Regions from separate parts of the Streptomyces sp. NPDC043176 genome, predicted to be linked through region 2. Evidence: riboswitches for the same ligand, from Rfam matches in the RefSeq annotation. Region 2 holds a riboswitch; each other region holds the start of a gene.
What was found. Region 2 has a riboswitch for cobalamin ahead of AC067A_RS30785 (energy-coupling factor ABC transporter permease). Riboswitches for the same ligand answer to the same signal wherever they lie in the genome.

Region 1 (6,456 bases), on a different contig from region 2:
CGCCTACCGCGAGCGCGGCACGGCCCGCCCGATCACGGTCGTCGGCAACCCCGTGCTCCACAAGGAGTGCAAGGACGTCACCGAGTTCGACGACGAGCTCGCGCAACTGATCGACGACATGTTCGCCAGCCAGAAGGCCGCCGAGGGCGTGGGCCTGGCCGCGAACCAGATCGGCGTGGACCTCAAGGTGTTCGTCTACGACTGCCCCGACGACGAGGGCGTCCGGCACACCGGTGTCGTGGTCAACCCGGTCCTCCAGGAGCTCCCGGCCGAGCTGCGGGTCCTGGACGAGTCCAACGAGGGCTGCCTGTCCGTGCCGACCGCCTACGCCGAGCTGGCCCGCCCCGACTACGCCGAGGTCCACGGCCAGGACGCCCAGGGCAACCCGATCAAGGTGCGCGGCACCGGCTACTTCGCCCGCTGCCTCCAGCACGAGACGGACCACCTGCACGGCTACCTGTACATCGACCGCCTCTCCAAGCGCGACCGCAAGGACGCCCTGCGCCAGATGGAAGAGGGCACCCCGCGCTACGAGACGGTCCCCAACGCCTGATCGCGCACACCGACGCCGAAGGGCCCCGCACCGGTCGAGTGCGGGGCCCTTCGGCGTCGGGACTACTGCCAGCCCATGTCCGGTCCGTTGACGACGGAGTCGACGGGAGCGCTCTGCCATCCCATGTCGCCGGCGACGGTCTGCCGGTCGTCGCCGGCCGAGACGGCCGCGGCCACCCCTCCGGCGAGCAGTGCGGAGAGTGCGAGGGCCGCGAGCGTGCGGATGGTGCGGGACATGATTCCCCCCAGGGTTCAGGTCGTGTCGCTGTACGGTCCGCCCGGACGACCGCGGGGCGGCCGCCGGTCGGGCTTGATCATTCCAGGTAACGACCCGGGTGGGCGACCCATTCCCCGCGCGAGGACGCGGAGCCTCAGAAGTCCTCGTCCAGGTCCACCGAGCCCTCGACGGCGACCTGGTAGGCGGACGGGCGGCGTTCGAAGAAGTTGGTGAGTTCCTGGACGCCTTGGAGCTCCATGAACGCGAACGGGTTCTCGGAGCCGTACACCGGGGGGAAGCCGAGGCGCTGGAGGCGCTGGTCGGCGACGCACTGGAGGTACTCGCGCATCGACTCGGTGTTCATGCCCGGCAGGCCGTCGCCGCACAGGTCACGGCCGAACTGGAGCTCCGCCTCGACGGCCTCCTTCAGCATGTCGGTGACCTGCTGCCGGAGCTCGTCGTCGAAGAGCGCCGGCTCCTCCTTGCGGACGGTGTCCACGACCTCGAAGGCGAAGTTCATGTGCATCGTCTCGTCGCGGAAGACCCAGTTGGTGCCGGTGGCCAGGCCGTGCAGCAGACCGCGGGACCGGAACCAGTACACGTACGCGAAGGCGCCGTAGAAGAACAGGCCCTCGATGCACGCCGCGAAGCAGATCAGGTTCAGCAGGAAGCGGCGCCGGTCGGCGGCCGTCTCCAGGCGCTCGATCTTCTCGACCGAGTCCATCCACTTGAAGCAGAACTGGGCCTTCTCGCGGATGGAGGGGATCTCCTCGACCGCGTCGAACGCGGCGGCGCGGTCGTCCGGGTCGGGCAGGTAGGTGTCGAGCAGCGTCAGGTAGAACTGGACGTGCACGGCCTCCTCGAACAGCTGGCGCGACAGGTACAGGCGCGCCTCCGGGGAGTTGATGTGCTTGTAGAGCGTCAGCACCAGGTTGTTCGAGACGATCGAGTCGCCCGTCGCGAAGAACGCGACCAGGCGGCCGATCATGTGCTGCTCGGCCGGGGTCAGCTTGGCGAGGTCGGCGACGTCGGAGTGCAGGTCGACCTCCTCCACCGTCCAGGTGTTCTTGATCGCGTCCCGGTACCGCTCGTAGAAGTCCGGGTACCGCATCGGACGGAGGGTCAGCTCGAAGCCAGGGTCGAGCAGGTTCTTGTCGGTGGTGCTCATTACTGGCAGGCCTCGCAGGACTCGGGGTTTTCCAGGGAGCAGGCGAGGGCGTCCGCGTCGGAGACCGCCTGCTGGACGGGGATGGGGGCGGCGGCCGCCGTCGACGCCTGGGCGGCGCGGGCGATCCGGGTCGCCGGGCGCGAACGCAGGTAGTACGTCGTCTTCAGCCCCTGCTTCCAGGCGTACGCGTACATCGACGACAGCTTGCCGATCGTCGGCGTCTCCAGGAACAGGTTCAGCGACTGCGACTGGTCGAGGAACGGGGTGCGCGCGGCGGCCATGTCGATCAGACCGCGCTGCGGGATCTCCCACGCCGTGCGGTACAGCTCGCGCACCTCGGCCGGGATCCAGGTGAAGCCGGCGACCGAACCGCTGGCGTCGCGGAGCGCGTCCCGGGTCTGGGCGTCCCACACGCCGAGCTTCTTCAGCTCGTCGACCAGGTACGAGTTGACCTGGAGGAACTCGCCGGACAGCGTCTCGCGCTTGAAGAGGTTCGAGACCTGCGGCTCGATGCACTCGTACACGCCCGCGATCGAGGCGATGGTCGCGGTCGGAGCGATCGCGAGGAGCAGGCTGTTGCGCATGCCGACGGCGGCGATCCGCTCGCGCAGCGCGGCCCAGCGCTCGGGCCAGTTGAGCTCGACGTCGTAGTGGTCCGGGTGCAGCACACCGCGGGCCGTGCGGGTCTGCTCCCAGGCGGGGAGCGGGCCGCTGCGCTCGGCGAGGTCCGCGGAGGCCTCGTACGCGGCCAGCATGATCCGCTCGGCGATCCGGGTGGACAGCGCGCGCGCCTCGGCGGAGTCGAACGGCATCCGCAGCTTGAAGAAGACGTCCTGGAGGCCCATCGCGCCCAGGCCGACCGGACGCCAGCGGGCGTTGGAACGCCCGGCCTGCTCGGTCGGGTAGAAGTTGATGTCGACGACCCGGTCGAGGAAGGTGACGGCCGTGCGGACGGTCGCGTCGAGCCGCTCCCAGTCGATGTCGCCCCCGGCCACGAACGAACCGAGGTTCACCGAGCCGAGGTTGCAGACGGCCGTCTCGCCGTCGTTCGTGACCTCGATGATCTCGGTGCACAGGTTCGAGGAGTGGACGACCGTGCCCGGCTCGGCGGTCTGGTTGGCCGTCCGGTTGGAGGCGTCCTTGAAGGTCATCCAGCCGTTGCCGGTCTGCGCCAGGGTCCGCATCATCCGGCCGTACAGGTCGCGGGCCGGCATCGTCTTGCGGGCCAGGCCCTTGGCCTCGGCGGCGCGGTAGGCGGCGTCGAACTCCTCGCCGTACAGGTCGACGAGCTCGGGCACGTCCGCCGGGGAGAACAGCGACCAGTCGGCGTCCGCGTTGACCCGGCGCATGAACTCGTCCGGGATCCAGTGCGCCAGGTTCAGGTTGTGCGTACGGCGCTGGTCCTCGCCCGTGTTGTCGCGGAGCTCCAGGAACTCCTCGATGTCCGCGTGCCAGGTCTCCAGGTAGACGGCGGCCGCGCCCTTGCGGCGGCCGCCCTGGTTCACGGCGGCGACGGAGGCGTCGAGGGTCTTCAGGAACGGCACGATGCCGTTGGAGTGCCCGTTGGTGCCGCGGATCAGCGAACCGCGGGCGCGGATGCGGGAGTAGGAGAGCCCGATGCCGCCGGCGTGCTTCGAGAGGCGCGCGACCTGGTGGTAGCGGTCGTAGATGGAGTCCAGCTCGTCCTGCGGGGAGTCGAGCAGGTAGCAGGAGGACATCTGCGGGTGACGGGTACCGGAGTTGAAGAGCGTGGGGGAGGACGGCAGGTAGTCCAGGCGGCTCATCAGCCCGTACAGCGCGCCGACCTCGTCGAGCGCGCGGACGCTGTCGTCCTCGGCCAGGCCGCAGGCCACCCGCAGCATGAAGTGCTGCGGCGTCTCGATCACCTTGCGGGTGATCGGGTGGCGCAGCAGGTAGCGCGAGTAGAGGGTGCGCAGACCGAAGTAGCCGAAGCGGTCGTCGCCGGCCCGGTCGATCGTCGCGTCGAGCCGCTCGGCGTGCAGCGCGACGAAGTCGGCGGTGCGGTCGGCGATCAGGCCCTCGCGGTGACCGACCCGGACGGAGGCGGAGAAGGAGACCGCGCCCTGGCCCGCCGCCTCGTCGGCGATGGTGATCGTCAGGAGCCGGGCGGCGAGCCGGGAGTACGCCGGGTCCTCGGCGATCAGGCCCGCGGCCGCCTCGGTGGCCAGCTCGCGCAGCTCCGCCTCGTCCGCCGCGGCGCTGCGGCCGCGCAGCGCGGCTGCGGCGACCTTGCCGGGGTCGGTGTCGGGGAGATCGGCGGTGAGGTCGGTCAGGGTCCGCAGCAGTACGGTCCCGGGGCCGTCGCTCTCGACCGCGGAAGCCTCGGCCGAAGCCGGATCGGCGGGCGCGATGGTCACGTGGGGGCTCTCCCTCGCTCGGCCGGGGCCGCGACGGGGGAAGGCGGGCGAGGGGGCGCCCGTATCGCCGGACGCGCCGTGTCCACCGGCCCACTCCGCGAGGCCCGGAAGTCAGTGGCACCCGGAACGGAAGGACCGGGCGCGCTGCCCGCAGGTGCTCGGACTCACTCCGTACGAAACCGCATGAAGCACACCGTTGCGGGACAGTTCCGGATTCGCGCCGGATTCCCCTGCGTCGACAGCGAGGATGAGCATACATGTGGGGGGCGCCGCTGACGGCACCCCCCACATGTTGTGTCGGTTGCGGGGCTAAAGCTCCAGCGCGTACGTCAGCAGCGTGTGTTCGGGGATCGGCTGCCAGTCCCGCTCGGGGGTCCGCAGGAAGCCGAGCCGGTCGTAGATCCGGTGCGCGGAGACCATCTTCGCGTCCGTGGAGAGCACCACCCGCCGGCACCCCGGCAGGGTCCGCGCCCGGTCCACGCAGACGCGCACGAGTGTCTCTCCGACGCCCCTGCCGCGGGCCGCCGGCGCGACCACGAGCATCCGGAACTCGGCCTCGCCTTCGACGGCGATGTCCGCCCAGGCGGTGCCGCCGCGGGCGAAGGTCACCCCGCCGACGATCCCGCCCTCCGCGTCGACGGCGACGAGGACCTCGCTCTCGCGAGCCCGCCGGGCCGTGTCGCGGAGCACGTCCAGATAGAAGTCGTCCTCTCCGTGCAGCAGCAGCCCGTCGTTCAGATAGGTCAGTCCGGTGAGCTCGCCGAGCTCTTCGTACTCCTCGGGCCGTACCGCCCTGATCGTGAAGTCCATGGGCCCAGTCTGCCTCCGTCGCACGTGAAGGGGCCCGGGATTTCTCCCGGGCCCCTTCACGTGCGCGTCCGTGGGTCAGTGCACCGAGGCGCCGACCTTGGGGAGTTCGCGGACACCGGCGTCGCCGGCGTCCGCCGTGTAGTCCTCGGGCGAGGTCTCGTCGACGCCGTCGGGGGCCTTGACGGCCCGGAGGACGAAGGTGAGGACGACCGTGACGAGGACGTTGAGGACGAAGGCGGTGAGGCCGATGTAGCCGATCTCGCCGATGCCCGGGATCTCGGCGGAGGAGCCGCCGAAGTGCTTCTGGGTCGGGCTGGCGACGCCGTACGCGGCGGCCGTGCCGTACACCATGCCGACGGCCCAGCCGGCGAGCAGCGCCCAGCGGTGGAACCAGCGGGTGAACAGGCCGCCGACGAGCGCCGGGAAGGTCTGCAGGATCCAGATGCCGCCCAGCAGCTGGAAGTTGATCGCGACCGTCTTGTCCATGGTGAGGACGAAGACCAGCGCGCCGACCTTCACCAGGAGGGAGACCAGCTTGGAGACCTTGGTCTCCTGGGCCGGGGTCGCGTCCGGCTTGATGAAGTCCTTGTAGATGTTGCGGGTGAACAGGTTGGCCGCGGCGATCGACATGATGGCGGCCGGGACGAGCGCGCCGATGCCGATCGCGGCGAACGCGACGCCCGCGAACCAGTCCGGGAACATGGTCTCGAAGAGCTGCGGGATGGCGAGCTGACCGTTCTTGACCTTGATCCCGGCGGCGATCGCCATGAAGCCGAGCAGCGCGAGCAGGCCCAGCATCAGCGAGTACAGCGGCAGGATCGTGGTGTTGCGGCGGATGACCTCGCGGCTCTTCGACGACAGCGTCGCCGTGATGGAGTGCGGGTACATGAACAGCGCGAGCGCCGAGCCGAGCGCGAGCGTCGCGTACGTCCACTGGCCGGCCTCACCGGGGACCAGCGCGCCGCGCGGCTTGCCGGTCGCCGGGTTGGTCTGCGCGTACGCCTCGCCGGCCTTCGCGAAGATCTCGTCGAACCCGCCCAGCTTGATCGGGATGTAGATGATGGCCACCGCGATCACGATGTAGATCAGGGTGTCCTTGACGAAGGCGATGAGGGCCGGGGCGCGCAGACCCGAGGAGTACGTGTACGCCGCGAGGACGCCGAAGGCCAGCAGCAGCGGCAGGTCCTTGACGAACCAGTGGGTGGTCTCGCCGCCGCCTACGCCCATCACGTCCAGGACGGCCTGGATGCCGACGAGTTGGAGGGCGATGTACGGCATGGTGGCGAGGATTCCGGTGACCGCGACCGCGAGCGACAGGCTCTTGGAGCCGA
Region 2 (6,456 bases):
GCGTCGAGGAGCCGCTCCTGACCGTGGGGGTCGAGACCGGCCGTCGGCTCGTCCATGATCAGGACCCGCGGCCGCATCGCCACGGCACCCGCGATCGCGGCCCGCTTGCGCTGCCCGTACGACAGCAGGTGCGTCGGCCGGTCCGCCAGCGCCACGATGTCCAGGGCCTCCAGCGCCTCGCGCACCCGGAGCCGCACCTCCTCCTCGGGCAGCCCCAGGTTCATCGGCCCGAACGACACGTCCTGGCCGACCGAGGCGGCGAACAGCTGGTCGTCCGGGTCCTGCACCACCAGTTGCACCGTGGTCCGCAGCCGCGTCAGCCCCCGGCGGTCGTACGCCACCTCCGCGCCGTCCAGGAGCAGCGACCCGCTTCCGCACCGCAGCCCCCCGCTCAGCAGCCGCAGCAGCGTCGTCTTGCCGCTGCCGTTGCGACCGAGGAGCGCGATCGCCCGCCCCTCCGCCACCGCGAAGTCCACGCCCGACAGGACGGCGGGACCGTCCTCGTAGGCGAAGCCCGCCCCCACCAGCTCCACGACAGGCGTCGAGCCCTGGGCCGTCGCCGGGTTCTGAGACGTCACGGAAGGAACCTTTCCAGTACGAGAGTGAGGGCGACGAGCCCCCCGAGGAGCACGCCCGTCGCCGCGAGGAACCGGCGGGAGATCCCGCACACGGGCACCAGCACCCGCAGCGTCCCGTCGTACCCCCGGCCCGCGAGCCCCGACTGCAGCCGCTGCGCCCGGTCGAAGGCGCGCACGAACGTGGTCGCGCCGAGACCGGCGAGCGAACGCCAGGTCGCCGCCCGTGACGTGTGCCCCAGGCGGGCCGCCTGTGCCTGCCGGATCTTCGACAGCGAGTCCAGCAGCAGGAAGATGATCCGGTACATCACGAGCGCCACGTCCACCACCGGCGCCGGCACCCCCGCCCGGACCAGCCGGGGCAGCACGTCCGACACCGGCGTCGTGAACGCGAACAGCAGCACCCCGAGCGAGGCCGCCGCCGTCCGCGCCAGCAGCTCGCCCGCGTGCGTCGGCCCGGCGGGCGCGAGCGCCACGAGTCCGCGCGCCCCGCCCACCTCGAACAGCAACGGCACCGCACCCGTGACACAGAAGCCGAGCGGCACCCGGAACGCCCGCCACAACTGACGGCCCGGCACGCCGGCAGGCCCGAGCAGCACCACGAGCGTCACCGCCGCCACCAGCACGGCCCCCGGCCACGGCGGCAGACACACGGCGCACAACGTCAGACCGAAGCCGAGGAGCGCCTTCTCGGCGGGATGGCGGGAGCGCCAGCGACTGCTGTGCGCAGCCGCGTCGATGGGCAGCATCGGCGTCTACGCGTCCCGGTCCCCGACGTCACCGACCGGCCCCGGACCGGCGGCCGGCACACCGGAGCCCCCGGCGACCGGCCGCGTCGCGCCGGAGCCCGGACCGTCGGGACGCGGCGAACCGGAGCCGACGTCCTGGGCGCCGCCCGTCGCGGACGCGCCCGCGCCTTCCGTCGCCCGACCGCCCTGACCGGCGTCGGCCGCCACCAGAGCGGCGCCCTGCCGGCGGCCGCGCCGCAGACCGAAGTAGTACGCCAGGACTCCGGCGCCCAGCGCCGCCTGGAGGGCGAAGAGGGCGGACTCGATCTCGCCGGACGGCGGCTCGTACAGCGGGCTGAACCACGGCTCGTAGTCCGGCCGGAGCTCCGTGATGGCGGTCTCCGCCTCCGCGTCCGCCCCGGTGAACGGCTCTTCCTTGTGGTCGCCCAGACCCAGGACGAGCGGAAGCACCGCGAGCGCGACGACGACCAGCAGCAGCAGTCCGTTGATCTTCGCGTTCCGGCTGATCCTGGTGCTCATCGCGCCGTCGCCCCCTCGCGCAGTTCCTTCTCGGCCCGGGGAAGGACGCCCAGACGCGTCAGGTCACCCTTGCTCGACTGGGTGAGCAGCCGCATCACGAGCACGGTCAGCAGCCCCTCGCTCACCGCCAGCGGAATCTGCGTCACCGCGAAGATCCCGCCGAACTTGGCGAGCGCGCCCGCCACGCCGGTGGCCGGGTCGGGGAAGGCGAGGGCCAGCTGCACGCTGGTGACGCAGTACGTGGACAGGTCGGCGACGAACGCGCCGAAGAAGACGGCGACCATCAGGGGCGTGCCGAACCGGCGCAGCAGGCGGTACGTCCCGTACCCCGCCCAGGGCCCGACGATCGCCATCGAGAAGGCGTTCGCGCCGAGCGTGGTCAGTCCGCCGTGGGCGAGCAGCAGGGCCTGGAAGAGCAGGGTGATCGTGCCCAGGACCGCCATGATCGGCGGCCGGAACAGGATCGCCCCCAGACCCGTGCCCGTCGGATGGGAACAACTGCCCGTCACCGAAGGCAGCTTGAGCGCCGACAGGACGAACGTGAAGGCACCGGAGGCGCCCAGCAGCAGGGTGGACTCGGGGTTGGACCGCACCTCGCGCGTGAGCGCGCGGACCCCGTGGACGACGAACGGGGCGGCCGCGACGCCCCAGGCGACGGCGTGCGCAGGGGGCAGATACCCCTCGGCTATATGCATGGTCGGGAGACCCTCTCCAGCACCTCGTGGATGGACAACGCACCCTGGCCGGTCTCCTGGCTGACGGTCATCCGTCCGACTCCGCCTTCCCACACCGCGGCGGTCTCCCGTCGTGGTCCAGTGGCTTCCCCGAGGGCGCTTCCCGCGGGGGTGGAGCCGGACCTCCCGATCACAGTGGCGAGGGCCGCACCGGTACTGCACCGGTTTCCCGTACACCAAGGCCCTGCGACATTAGTGCGTTGACCAGGTACATCACAACACGGTCGCCACCCGGTGCGGCTCCTCCGTCACTCCGCGCACGCGGCCCCGCAGGGTCATTCCTTGCGATAGGCGTAGGCCTCCGAGGCGGCCGCCGCCACCGCGTCGAGGTCCCCGCCCGCGCTCGCCGTCACCAGCGCCGCCACCGCGCCCTCGACGAACGGCGCGTCCACCAGCCGGGAGCCCCCGGGTAGTTCGTCACCTTCGGCGAGGAGCGCCTTCACGGTGAGCACGGCGCTGCCGAGGTCGACGAGCAGCGCCACCCCGGCGCCCCGGTCCGCCTCCTTCGCCGCCTCGGCGATCAACTCGGAACTCGTCCCCAGCCCTCCGTCAGGCGTCCCGCCCGCCGGTACCACCGGCGCCAGCTTTCCACCCCCCGCCAGCCCCCGCGCCAGCTCGGTCACCGCCGCCGCCACCGCCGCACTGTGCGACACGAGCACGATCCCGACGAGGGCCGCACCGCGAGGCCCCGCACCGCCCGATCCCGCGTCCCCGGGCACCGCACCGCCCGATCCCGCGTCCCCGGACGCCGGGCCACCGGGCCCCGCACCGCCGGTGACCGCGTCGGCGTCCACGGCCGCGCTCCCGGACGCCGAAGCGCCGCCCGGCGCGCTCACGACACCCCCTCCGCGGCCGCCGTCTCGGCGAGCGCGGAGAAGAGCAGGGCCGACGACGTCGCCCCCGGGTCCCGGTGCCCGACCGACCTCTCGCCGAGGTAACTCGCCCTGCCCTTGCGCGCCCGCAGGGGTACGGTCCCGAGGGCGCCCTCGTCCGCGGCCGCGCGCGCCGCGCCGAACGAGGTCCGCAGCCCCTCCACGGCCGGGACCAGCGAGTCCAGCATCGTCTTGTCGCCGACGTGCGCGCCGCCGAGCTGCGAGACGGCGGCGACGCCCGAGTCCAGGGCCTCGGCGAGCCGTACCCGGTCGATCGTCCCGTCCTCGCCCAGGGTCTTCCCGGCGCGGCGCAACAGCGTCCCGTACAACGGCCCCGACGCGCCGCCGACCGTGGAGATGAGGTGGCGCCCGGCGGTGGTGAGCACGGCGCCGGGCGTCGCCGGCGGGTCCTTCGCCAGGGTCTCCGTCACGGCGGCGAACCCGCGCTTGAGATTGGCTCCGTGGTCGGCGTCGCCGATGGCCGAGTCCAGCTCGGTCAGCCGGTCCGCCTCGCGCTCGACGGCCCCGGCGACCGCGGCCAGCCAGCGCACGAGGAACTCCGCCCCGAACGTCTCCGTCATGCCCTCTCCCTCGTCCGCACGCGTCCCCACCCCCGCCTCACCGGCCCCAGCGCAGCGCGGGCGTCTGCACCGGCGCGTCCCACAGCCGCAGCAGCTCCTCGTCGACCTCGCACAGGGTCACCGAGCAGCCGGCCATGTCGAGCGAGGTCACGTAGTTCCCGACCAGTGTCCGCGCCACCGGCACTCCCCGCTCGCCGAGCACCCGCTGCACCTCCGCGTTGAACCCGTACAACTCCAGGAGCGGAGTGCCGCCCATGCCGTTGACCAGCGCGATCACCGGCCCCGCGGGGACCAGGTCCTCGACGACCGCGTCCACGGCGAAGTCCGCGATCTCCCGAGAGGTCATCATCGCCCGCCGCTCACGGCCCGGCTCCCCGTGGATGCCGACGCCCAACTCCAGCTCACCGGGCGGGAGGTCGAACGTCGGACTGCCCTTGGCGGGCGTCGTGCACGCGCTCAGCGCCACCCCGAACGACCGCGACCGCTCGTTCACCCTCCGGGCGATCGCCTCCACGCGCTCCAGCGGAGCCCCCTCCTCCGCCGCCGCTCCCGCGATCTTCTCCACGAACAGCGTCCCCCCGGTCCCGCGCCGCCCGGCCGTGTACAGGCTGTCCGTCACCGCCACGTCGTCGTCGACCAGCACCTTGGCGACCTGGATGCCCTCGTCCTCCGCGAGCTCCGCCGCCATCTCGAAGTTCAGCACGTCGCCGGTGTAGTTCTTCACCACGAACAGCACCCCGGCCCCGCTGTCCACGGCCGCCGCCGCCCGCACCATCTGATCCGGCACCGGCGACGTGAACACCTCCCCGGGGCACGCCGCCGCCAGCATCCCCGGCCCCACGAACCCCCCGTGCAGCGGCTCGTGCCCCGACCCGCCCCCGGACACCAACGCCACCTTCCCCGCCACCGGCGCGTCCCGCCGCACCACCAGCCGCCGCTCCACGTCCACCGTCAACTCGGGGTGCGCCGCCGCCATCCCCCGCAGCGCGTCCGCCACGACGGTCTCCGGCACGTTGATCAACATTCTCAAGGGTGTCTCCTCGCAAGGCTGAAAGATGGGCCCTGACCTGTGTTTTCGCAGGTCAGAAGCTAGGTGTGCGAAAGTCGACCTTGGCGGTCCACGGCGCTCGAGGGCGGTCTCTGTCGGCGCTGATGCCGAGTGGACGCCGACTTCGGTGACGACATGTCAGGCTCGGATCCTCATCGACTTGGGCGGGTCCCGCCGCCCCTGTGGGCAGTATCGACCTTGCGGCAGCGAAGGTCACGCAGACCTGACGGATGTGCGGCTCGCAGGTGGCCGCGCACGGGGTGCCGAGGGCCGCCGGCACAACGGGCGGTCCTAATGGTGTGCGTGATCGGGGCCTCCATGGACGACTGGGAGAACACCCGCATCACTTTCCCAGGCGCTCTCCAGGGCCCCTGGGTGATCGATGAAAAAGGCGCAGAAGCAAACCGAGCCGAGCGGCATGCGGCGCTTTCAGCAGCGGCTCCGTCTTCGAAGGTGGTGCATACCGCTGCCCATCACTCCGTCAGGTTGGTACGTGGTCGTTGAAGGGGGCGGATTTCCTGACGACGTTCGCGAGCCCGGCGAGCACGGTGCGGTGACGGATCGGGATCAGCGCGCCGAGGGCGGCGTTATGGAGGACGCCGCCGACGCCGCGCAGGAGGTGCCCGCCGATTTCGACCGGAATCTCCTTGCGCCGGGGGAGGCTTACCGCCCAACCTCGCGAGGCGCGGCGTGATCAGGTGGTGTCGTTCGGCCGGGGGGCTCCTCCCGGTCGAAGGTGAGGCTGCCGGTTCGCCGTTGCGTGTGCTGTGGTGTCGGCTGCCGCGCCGCCGGGCCCGAGGAGCCCGGTCGGCGGTAGGGGATCGTCTCCACGGGCTGCGAGGACCCACCGGAAGTAGTGCACGACGAGCGTGGGCACGAGGGCCCGGGCGGCTTGAGCGCCGCGCAGCCACGGCGGCGCGTAGACGTGGGCGGACCGGCGCTCGATGCCCCGGACCATGGCTTGCGCGTAGGTGTCGGGGTCCTGGTTGACGGAGGCCGGCCAGGGGATGCGCGCCCGCAGTTCCCCGAAGACCGCGGTCTGGTCGGCATGACGGATCAGGGAGGTGTCGGCCCAGTTCAGGTAGGCGATCCCGACATCGACACCACGGTGGCCGACCTCGGCCCGCAGGGCGTGGGCGAAGGCTTCGACCCCGGATTTGGAGGCGCAGTACGCGGTGAGGAGCGGCGTGGGCGCGAGGGAGGCGAGGGAAGCGACCTGCAGGTAGTAACCACGGGTGGCCAGGAGGTCGGGCAGGAAGCAGCGGGCGGTGAGGGCGCTGCCGACGATGTTGACCTCGATCACCCGGCGCCAGTCCTGGGGATCGCAGTCCAGGAGGGTCCCGCCGATGGCGACGCCGGCGTTCGCCACGACCACCGA
Region 3 (6,456 bases), on a different contig from region 2:
AGACGCGGGAGGTCTCCTCGACGAGGGTGCGGGTGCGGACGGTCTCGGGGCGGGTGGAGTCGCCGATGTAGGCCTCGGGGGCGGTGCCCTTGAGCGCGCGGACGGTCGCGACCATGCCGCCGTGGTACTGGAAGTAGTCGTCGGAGTCGGCGATGTCGTGCTCGCGGGTGTCGGTGTTCTTGGCGGCGACCGCGATCCGCTTGTACGCGGTCTCCATCTCGGCACGGGCCGGGCGGCCTTCGAGCCCGCGGCCGTACGCGTACCCGCCCCACACCGTGTACACCTCGGCGAGGTCCGCGTCGGTGCGCCAGTCGCGCGAGTCGATCAGCTGGAGGATGCCCGCGCCGTACGTGCCGGGGCGGGAGCCGAAGATGCGGGTGGTGGCGCGGCGCTCGTCGCCGTGCTCGGCGAGGTCGGCCTGCGCGTGGGCGCGGACGTGGTTGTCCTCGGCGGACTCGTCTTCCAGGCCGGCGACGAGCCGGACGGCGTCGTCGAGGAGGCCGATGACGTGCGGGAACGCGTCGCGGAAGAAGCCGGAGATGCGCAGGGTGACGTCGATGCGCGGGCGGCCGAGCTCGGCGAGCGGGATGGGCTCCAGGCCGTTGACGCGGCGGGAGGCCTCGTCCCACAGCGGGCGGACGCCCAGCAGGGCGAGTGCCTCGGCGACGTCGTCGCCTGCGGTGCGCATGGCGCTCGTGCCCCACAGGGAGAGGCCGACGGAGGTCGGCCATTCGCCGTTGTCGGTGCGGTAGCGCTCCAGGAGGGAGTCGGCCAGGGCCTGGCCGGTCTCCCAGGCGAGCCGGGACGGCACGGCCTTCGGGTCGACCGAGTAGAAGTTCCGGCCGGTCGGCAGGACGTTGACGAGGCCGCGGAGCGGGGAGCCGGACGGCCCGGCGGGGACGAAGCCGCCGTTCAGGGCGTGTACGGCGTGCGTCAGCTCGTCGGTGGTGGCGGCGAGCCGCGGGACGACCTGGTCGCAGGCGAAGCGCAGGACGGACCGGACCTCCGGGCCGTACGCGGCGGCGACGGTCTCGACGGCGTCGGCCGACCAGCCGGCGCTCTCCATTGCCTCGACCAGCTCGCGGGCCTTGGCCTCGGCCTCGTCGGCGGTGGTGCGGGTGGCGGCGGACTCGTCGAGGCCGAGGGCCTCGCGCAGGCCGGGCAGGGCCTGGGTGCCGCCCCAGATCTGGCGGGCGCGGAGGATGGAGAGGACCAGGTTGACGCGGGCCTCGCCTTCGGGGGCGCCGCCGAGGACGTGGAGGCCGTCGCGGATCTGGGCGTCCTTGACCTCGCAGAGCCAGCCGTCGACGTGCAGCAGGAAGTCGTCGAAGCCGTCGTCCTCCGGGCGCTCTTCGAGGCCGAGGTCGTGGTCGAGCTTGGCGGCCTGGATCAGGGTCCAGATCTGGGCGCGGATGGCGGGCAGCTTCGCCGGGTCCATGGAGGAGATCTGCGCGTACTCGTCGAGGAGCTGCTCCAGGCGGGCGATGTCGCCGTAGGAGTCGGCGCGGGCCATCGGCGGCACCAGGTGGTCGACGAGCGTGGCGTGGACGCGCCGCTTGGCCTGGGTGCCCTCGCCCGGGTCGTTGACGAGGAACGGGTAGATCAGCGGGATGTCGCCGAGGGCCGCGTCGGGGCCGCAGGCGGCGGACAGGCCGGCGTTCTTGCCGGGCAGCCACTCCAGGTTGCCGTGCTTGCCCAGGTGGACCATGGCGTCGGCGCCGAAGCCGCCGTCCTCGGCGCGGGCGGCGATCCAGCGGTAGGCGGCCAGGTAGTGGTGGGACGGCGGGAGGTCGGGGTCGTGGTAGATCGCGATCGGGTTCTCGCCGAAGCCGCGCGGCGGCTGGATGAGGATCAGGAGGTTCCCGCGCCGCAGGGCGGCGAGGACGATGTCGCCCTCCGGGTTGCGGGAGCGGTCGAGGAACATCTCGCCGGGCGCCGGGCCCCAGTGCTCCTCGACCTGCTCGCGGAGTTCGGCGGGCAGGGTCGCGTACCAGCGCTTGTAGTCGGCGGCCGGGATGCGGACCGGGTTGCGGGCGAGCTGCTCCTCGGTGAGCCAGTCCTGGTCGTGGCCGCCGGCCTCGATGAGGGCGTAGATGAGCTCGTCGCCGTCGCCGGAGACCAGGCCGGGGAGCTCTTCGGCGGGGCCGAAGTCGTAGCCCTCCGCGATCAGGCGGCGGAGGAGCGCGACGGCGGAGGCGGGGGTGTCGAGGCCGACCGCGTTGCCGATGCGGGAGTGCTTGGTGGGGTAGGCGGAGAGGACGAGCGCCAGCTTCTTCTCGGCGTTCGGGATGTGGCGGAGCCGGGCGTGCCGGACGGCGATGCCGGCGACGCGGGCGGCGCGCTCGGCGTCGGCGACGTACGCGGGCAGGCCGTCCTCGTCGATCTCCTTGAAGGAGAAGGGGACGGTGATGAGCCGGCCGTCGAACTCGGGCACGGCGACCTGGCTGGCGGCGTCCAGCGGCGAGAGGCCTTCGTCGTTCTCCTCCCAGGCGGACCGCGAGCCGGTGAGGCACAGCGCCTGGAGGATCGGCACGTCGAGGGCGGCGAGCGCGCCCGCGTCCCAGGCCTCCTCGTCGCCGCCGGCCTGTGCCTCGGCGGGCTTCGTGCCGCCGGCGGCGAGGACGGTCGTGATGATCGCGTCGGCGGACCGCAGGGTCTCGACGAGTTCCGCCTCGGGGGCGCGCAGGGAGGCCACGTACAGCGGCAGCGCCTGGGCGCCGGCGTCCTCGACGGCGTCGCAGAGGGCGCCGACGAAGGCGGTGTTCCCGCTCATGTGGTGGGCGCGGTAGTAGAGCACGGCGACGGTCGGGCCGTCGGTGCGCTTCGGGGTGCGCTCCAGCGGGCCCCAGGTGGGGGCGGCGGCCGGGGCCTCGAAGCCGTGGCCGGTGAGCAGGACGGTGTCGGAGAGGAAGCGGGCCAGCTGCTCCAGGTTCGCCGGGCCGCCGTGCGCCAGGTAGGCGTGGGCCTCGGTGGCGACGCCGACGGGGACGGTGGAGGCCTCCATCAGCTGGGCGTCGGGGGCCTGTTCGCCGCTGAGGACGACGACGGGCTTTCCGGTGGCGCGGATGGCGTCGAGGCCCTCCTGCCAGGAGCGGAGCCCGCCGAGGAGGCGGACGACGACGAGTTCGGCGTCGTCGAGGAGGCCGTGGAGGTCGGCGAGGGGGAGGCGGGCGGGGTTGGCGAAGCGGTACTCCACCGGGCCGGCGGAGCCGGCGTTCGCCGCGCGGGCGCTGAGCAGGTCGGTGTCGGAGTGCGACAGCAGCAGAAGCATGGCGAGCTCAGGCCTTCCTCGGGGTTGTCCGCGCCCCGGGTTCGTGTGGGTTGGCCTCCCCTTGCTCGCGCGAAGCCGAGAGCTCGGGGAAGGGAGTTCCTGACTCACCCGTGCCATCGCTGGTACGGGTTCACAGTGGCGGGACCGCGCCGGATTCTCACCGGGCTTCCTCCCCGGGGTCCTGCGACCCCATGCCGTGTGCATAGTAGATCGTGAGGTCGGCGGGGCGGGGCGTGCCGGGGAGTCGGCCGGATCACACCCGGTGGTCGGCCGGTGCCCCGTGGGTATGCTCGCCGCCATGCCGCCCACCCCACCCCCGGCTACCGAACCGGGCGAACCTCGCATACGGGACCGTGGCGACGCCTGCCCCGGGGCACTGCGCCTGCACGCGGCCGACGACGGCCGGCTGGCCCGACTGCGCCTGCCCGCAGGTCGATTGACGCACCGTCAGGCCGAGGTCCTGGCGCGGGCGGCGGAGTCGCTCGGCGACGGGCGGATCAGCATCACCTCGCGCGGCAACGCGGAGCTCCGCGGCCTCGCGGACGACTGCGGGGCCGCGCTCGCGGAGCTGCTCGCCGACGCGGGCCTGCTGCCCTCGCCCACCCACGAGCGCATCCGCAACATCGTCGCCTCGCCGACCGCCGGACTCGACGGACTCGGCCACGCGGACGTGCAGTTGTGGGCGCGCGGGCTCGACGCCGCCCTGTGCGCCGCGCCCCGGGCCGCGTCCCTTTCGGGACGGTTCCTGTTCGTCCTGGACGACGGGCGCGGAGACGTGACCGGACTCGGCGGGGATGTGACCTTGGTCGCAGCCGAGGACGAGTCCGTCACTCTGTGGCTCGACGGCGGCCCGGCGGAGCGGCAGGTCTTCCGGCTCGCGGCCGCCGACGCCGTCCGCGCCGCCCTCACCGCCGCCCTCGCGTTCCTCGACGCCGCCGACGCCGCCGGCAACGGGGCCTGGCGCCCCCGCGAGCTGCCCGCCGGGCACCTCCCGGACGTGGCCGGCGCCCTGGCCCGCGCGGGCATCGCGGCCGAGCCCGTACCCGTACCGCTGCTGCCCTCGTCCCCGCCGCCCGCGCCCGGCGCACTCCGGGACGGCGCGGTCTACGTCCTCGCGCCGCTCGGCCGGCTGACCTCCGCCCAGCTGCGGGCCCTGCTGCCCGCCGGCGAGATCCGGCTCACGCCCTGGCGCGGAGCCGTCGCCACGGCCGCACCCACCACCGAGCCCCACGCCGACGCCGCCGGTGCGGACCGCGCGGACCGGCTGCGGGCGCTGGACGCGTGCGGGCTCATCACCCGCCCCGACGCGCCCGGCGCCGGGGTCACCGCGTGCACCGGGCGGCCCGGCTGCGCCAAGTCCCTGGCCGACGTACGGGCGGACGCCCTCGCCGCGCCCGCCGGCCCGCTGCCCGTGCACTTCTCCGGGTGCGCGCGGCGCTGCGGGCACCCGTACGGCGACTGGGTCGAGGTCCTCGCCACCGGCGACGACGGCTACCTGGTGGACGGCCGCGCCACCCCCCGTACCTCCCTGACCGAAGCGGTCGCCACCGCCCGCACGTATCCGACGAGATGAGCGAGAGCAACACGATGTTCGACTACGAGAAGGACGGGGCGGAGATCTACCGCCGGTCCTTTGCCACGATCCGCGCCGAGGCGGATCTGGCGGGCCTGCCCGCCGACGTCGCCCAGGTGGCGGTCCGGATGATCCACGCCTGCGGCATGACCGACCTCGTACGCGACATCGCCTACTCGCCCCAGGTCGTCTCCCGGGCCCGCGAGGCGCTCCGCGCCGGCGCCCCGATCCTCTGCGACGCGCAGATGGTCGCCAGCGGCGTCACCCGCAAGCGGCTGCCCGCCGACAACGAGGTGATCTGCGCGCTCTCCGACCCGGCGCTGCCCGCCCTCGCCGCCGAACTGGGCACCACCCGCTCCGCCGCCGCCCTCGAACTCTGGCGGGACCGCCTCGAAGGCTCCGTCGTCGCCATCGGCAACGCGCCGACCGCCCTCTTCCACCTCCTGGAGATGGTCGCGAAGGGCGCGGGCAGGCCCGCGGCCGTCCTCGGCATACCGGTCGGCTTCATCGGCGCCGCCGAGTCCAAGGACGCGCTGGCCGAGAACGACCTCGGCCTCGACTACCTCGTCGTACGGGGCCGGCGCGGCGGCAGCGCCATGACGGCCGCCGCGATCAACGCCCTCGCGCACGAAGCGGAGATCCAGGCATGAGCGGCACCGAGGACACAGTGGTGAAGGGCAAGTTGTACGGCGTCGGCCTCGGGCCCGGCGACCCGGACCTGATGACGGTCGCGGCGGTGAAGGCCATCGCCTCCGCCGACGTCGTCGCGTACCACTCGGCCCGTCACGGCCGCTCCATCGCCCGCTCCATCGCCGCCGGGCACATCCGCGAGGACCACGTCGAGGAGCGGCTCGTGTACCCGCTCACCGTGGAGACCACGGACCACCCCGGCGGCTACCGGGGCGCCCTGGACGACTTCTACGAGGAGGCCGCGGCCCGCCTCGCCGCCCACCTCGACGCCGGCCGCACGGTCGCCGTCCTCGCCGAGGGCGACCCGCTGTTCTACGGCTCGTACCAGCACATGCACAAGCGGCTCGCCGACCGCTACGACACCACCGTCATCCCCGGCGTCACCTCGGTCAGCGCCGCCGCCGCCCGCCTCGGCGAGCCGCTGTGCGAGGCGGAGGAGGTCCTCACGATCATCCCCGGCACCCTGCCCGAGGACGAGCTGACGGCCCGCCTCGCCGGCACCGACTCGGCGGTCGTCATGAAGCTCGGCCGCACCTTCCCCACCGTGAAGCGTGCCCTGGAGCGCGCCGGACGCCTCGACGACGCCCGTTACGTGGAGCGGGCGTTCATGGCGGGCGAGCGGACCGAACGCCTGACGGACGTCGACCCGGCCACCGTCCCGTACTTCTCGGTCGCCGTCCTGCCCTCCCGCGTCGACCAGCAGCCCCCCGTACGGGAACGCGGCGAGGTCGTCGTCGTCGGCACCGGCCCCGCGGGAGCGCCCTGGCTGACCCCCGAGTCGCGCGGCGCACTCGTCAACGCCGACGTCCTCGTCGGCTACACCACCTACCTCGACCGGGTGCCGGTGCTCCGCCCCGGCCAGATCCGCCACGGCTCCGACAACAAGGTCGAGTCCGAGCGCGCCGAGTTCGCCCTCGACCTG

Region 1: it holds a riboswitch for cobalamin, as region 2 does, so the genes downstream of both, AC067A_RS01275 (ribonucleoside-diphosphate reductase subunit alpha) here and AC067A_RS30785 (energy-coupling factor ABC transporter permease) in region 2, are expected to answer to the same signal.
Region 3: it holds a riboswitch for cobalamin, as region 2 does, so the genes downstream of both, cobN (cobaltochelatase subunit CobN) here and AC067A_RS30785 (energy-coupling factor ABC transporter permease) in region 2, are expected to answer to the same signal.

Annotation. Positions count from the first base shown of each region.
Region 1 covers NZ_JBWKCA010000001.1:274,132-280,587, forward strand. Annotated here, with positions in the region: gene def (peptide deformylase) at 1-553, shown strand, start outside; gene AC067A_RS01265 (hypothetical protein) at 616-789, opposite strand; gene AC067A_RS01270 (ribonucleotide-diphosphate reductase subunit beta) at 924-1,937, opposite strand; gene AC067A_RS01275 (ribonucleoside-diphosphate reductase subunit alpha) at 1,937-4,315, opposite strand; cobalamin riboswitch at 4,448-4,591, opposite strand; gene AC067A_RS01280 (GNAT family N-acetyltransferase) at 4,625-5,125, opposite strand; gene mctP (monocarboxylate uptake permease MctP) at 5,201-6,456, opposite strand, start outside.
Region 2 covers NZ_JBWKCA010000024.1:59,307-65,762, forward strand. Annotated here, with positions in the region: gene AC067A_RS30770 (ATP-binding cassette domain-containing protein) at 1-578, opposite strand, end outside; gene cbiQ (cobalt ECF transporter T component CbiQ) at 575-1,324, opposite strand; gene AC067A_RS30780 (energy-coupling factor ABC transporter substrate-binding protein) at 1,331-1,831, opposite strand; gene AC067A_RS30785 (energy-coupling factor ABC transporter permease) at 1,840-2,538, opposite strand; cobalamin riboswitch at 2,568-2,800, opposite strand; gene AC067A_RS30790 (PTS-dependent dihydroxyacetone kinase phosphotransferase subunit DhaM) at 2,853-3,296, opposite strand; gene dhaL (dihydroxyacetone kinase subunit DhaL) at 3,410-4,030, opposite strand; gene dhaK (dihydroxyacetone kinase subunit DhaK) at 4,068-5,060, opposite strand; gene AC067A_RS30805 (hypothetical protein) at 5,461-5,772, shown strand; gene AC067A_RS30810 (SDR family oxidoreductase) at 5,773-6,456, opposite strand, start outside.
Region 3 covers NZ_JBWKCA010000006.1:393,747-400,202, reverse strand. Annotated here, with positions in the region: gene cobN (cobaltochelatase subunit CobN) at 1-3,271, opposite strand, end outside; cobalamin riboswitch at 3,346-3,481, opposite strand; gene AC067A_RS13200 (cobalamin biosynthesis protein CobG) at 3,558-4,844, shown strand; gene AC067A_RS13195 (precorrin-8X methylmutase) at 4,859-5,494, shown strand; gene cobJ (precorrin-3B C(17)-methyltransferase) at 5,491-6,456, shown strand, end outside.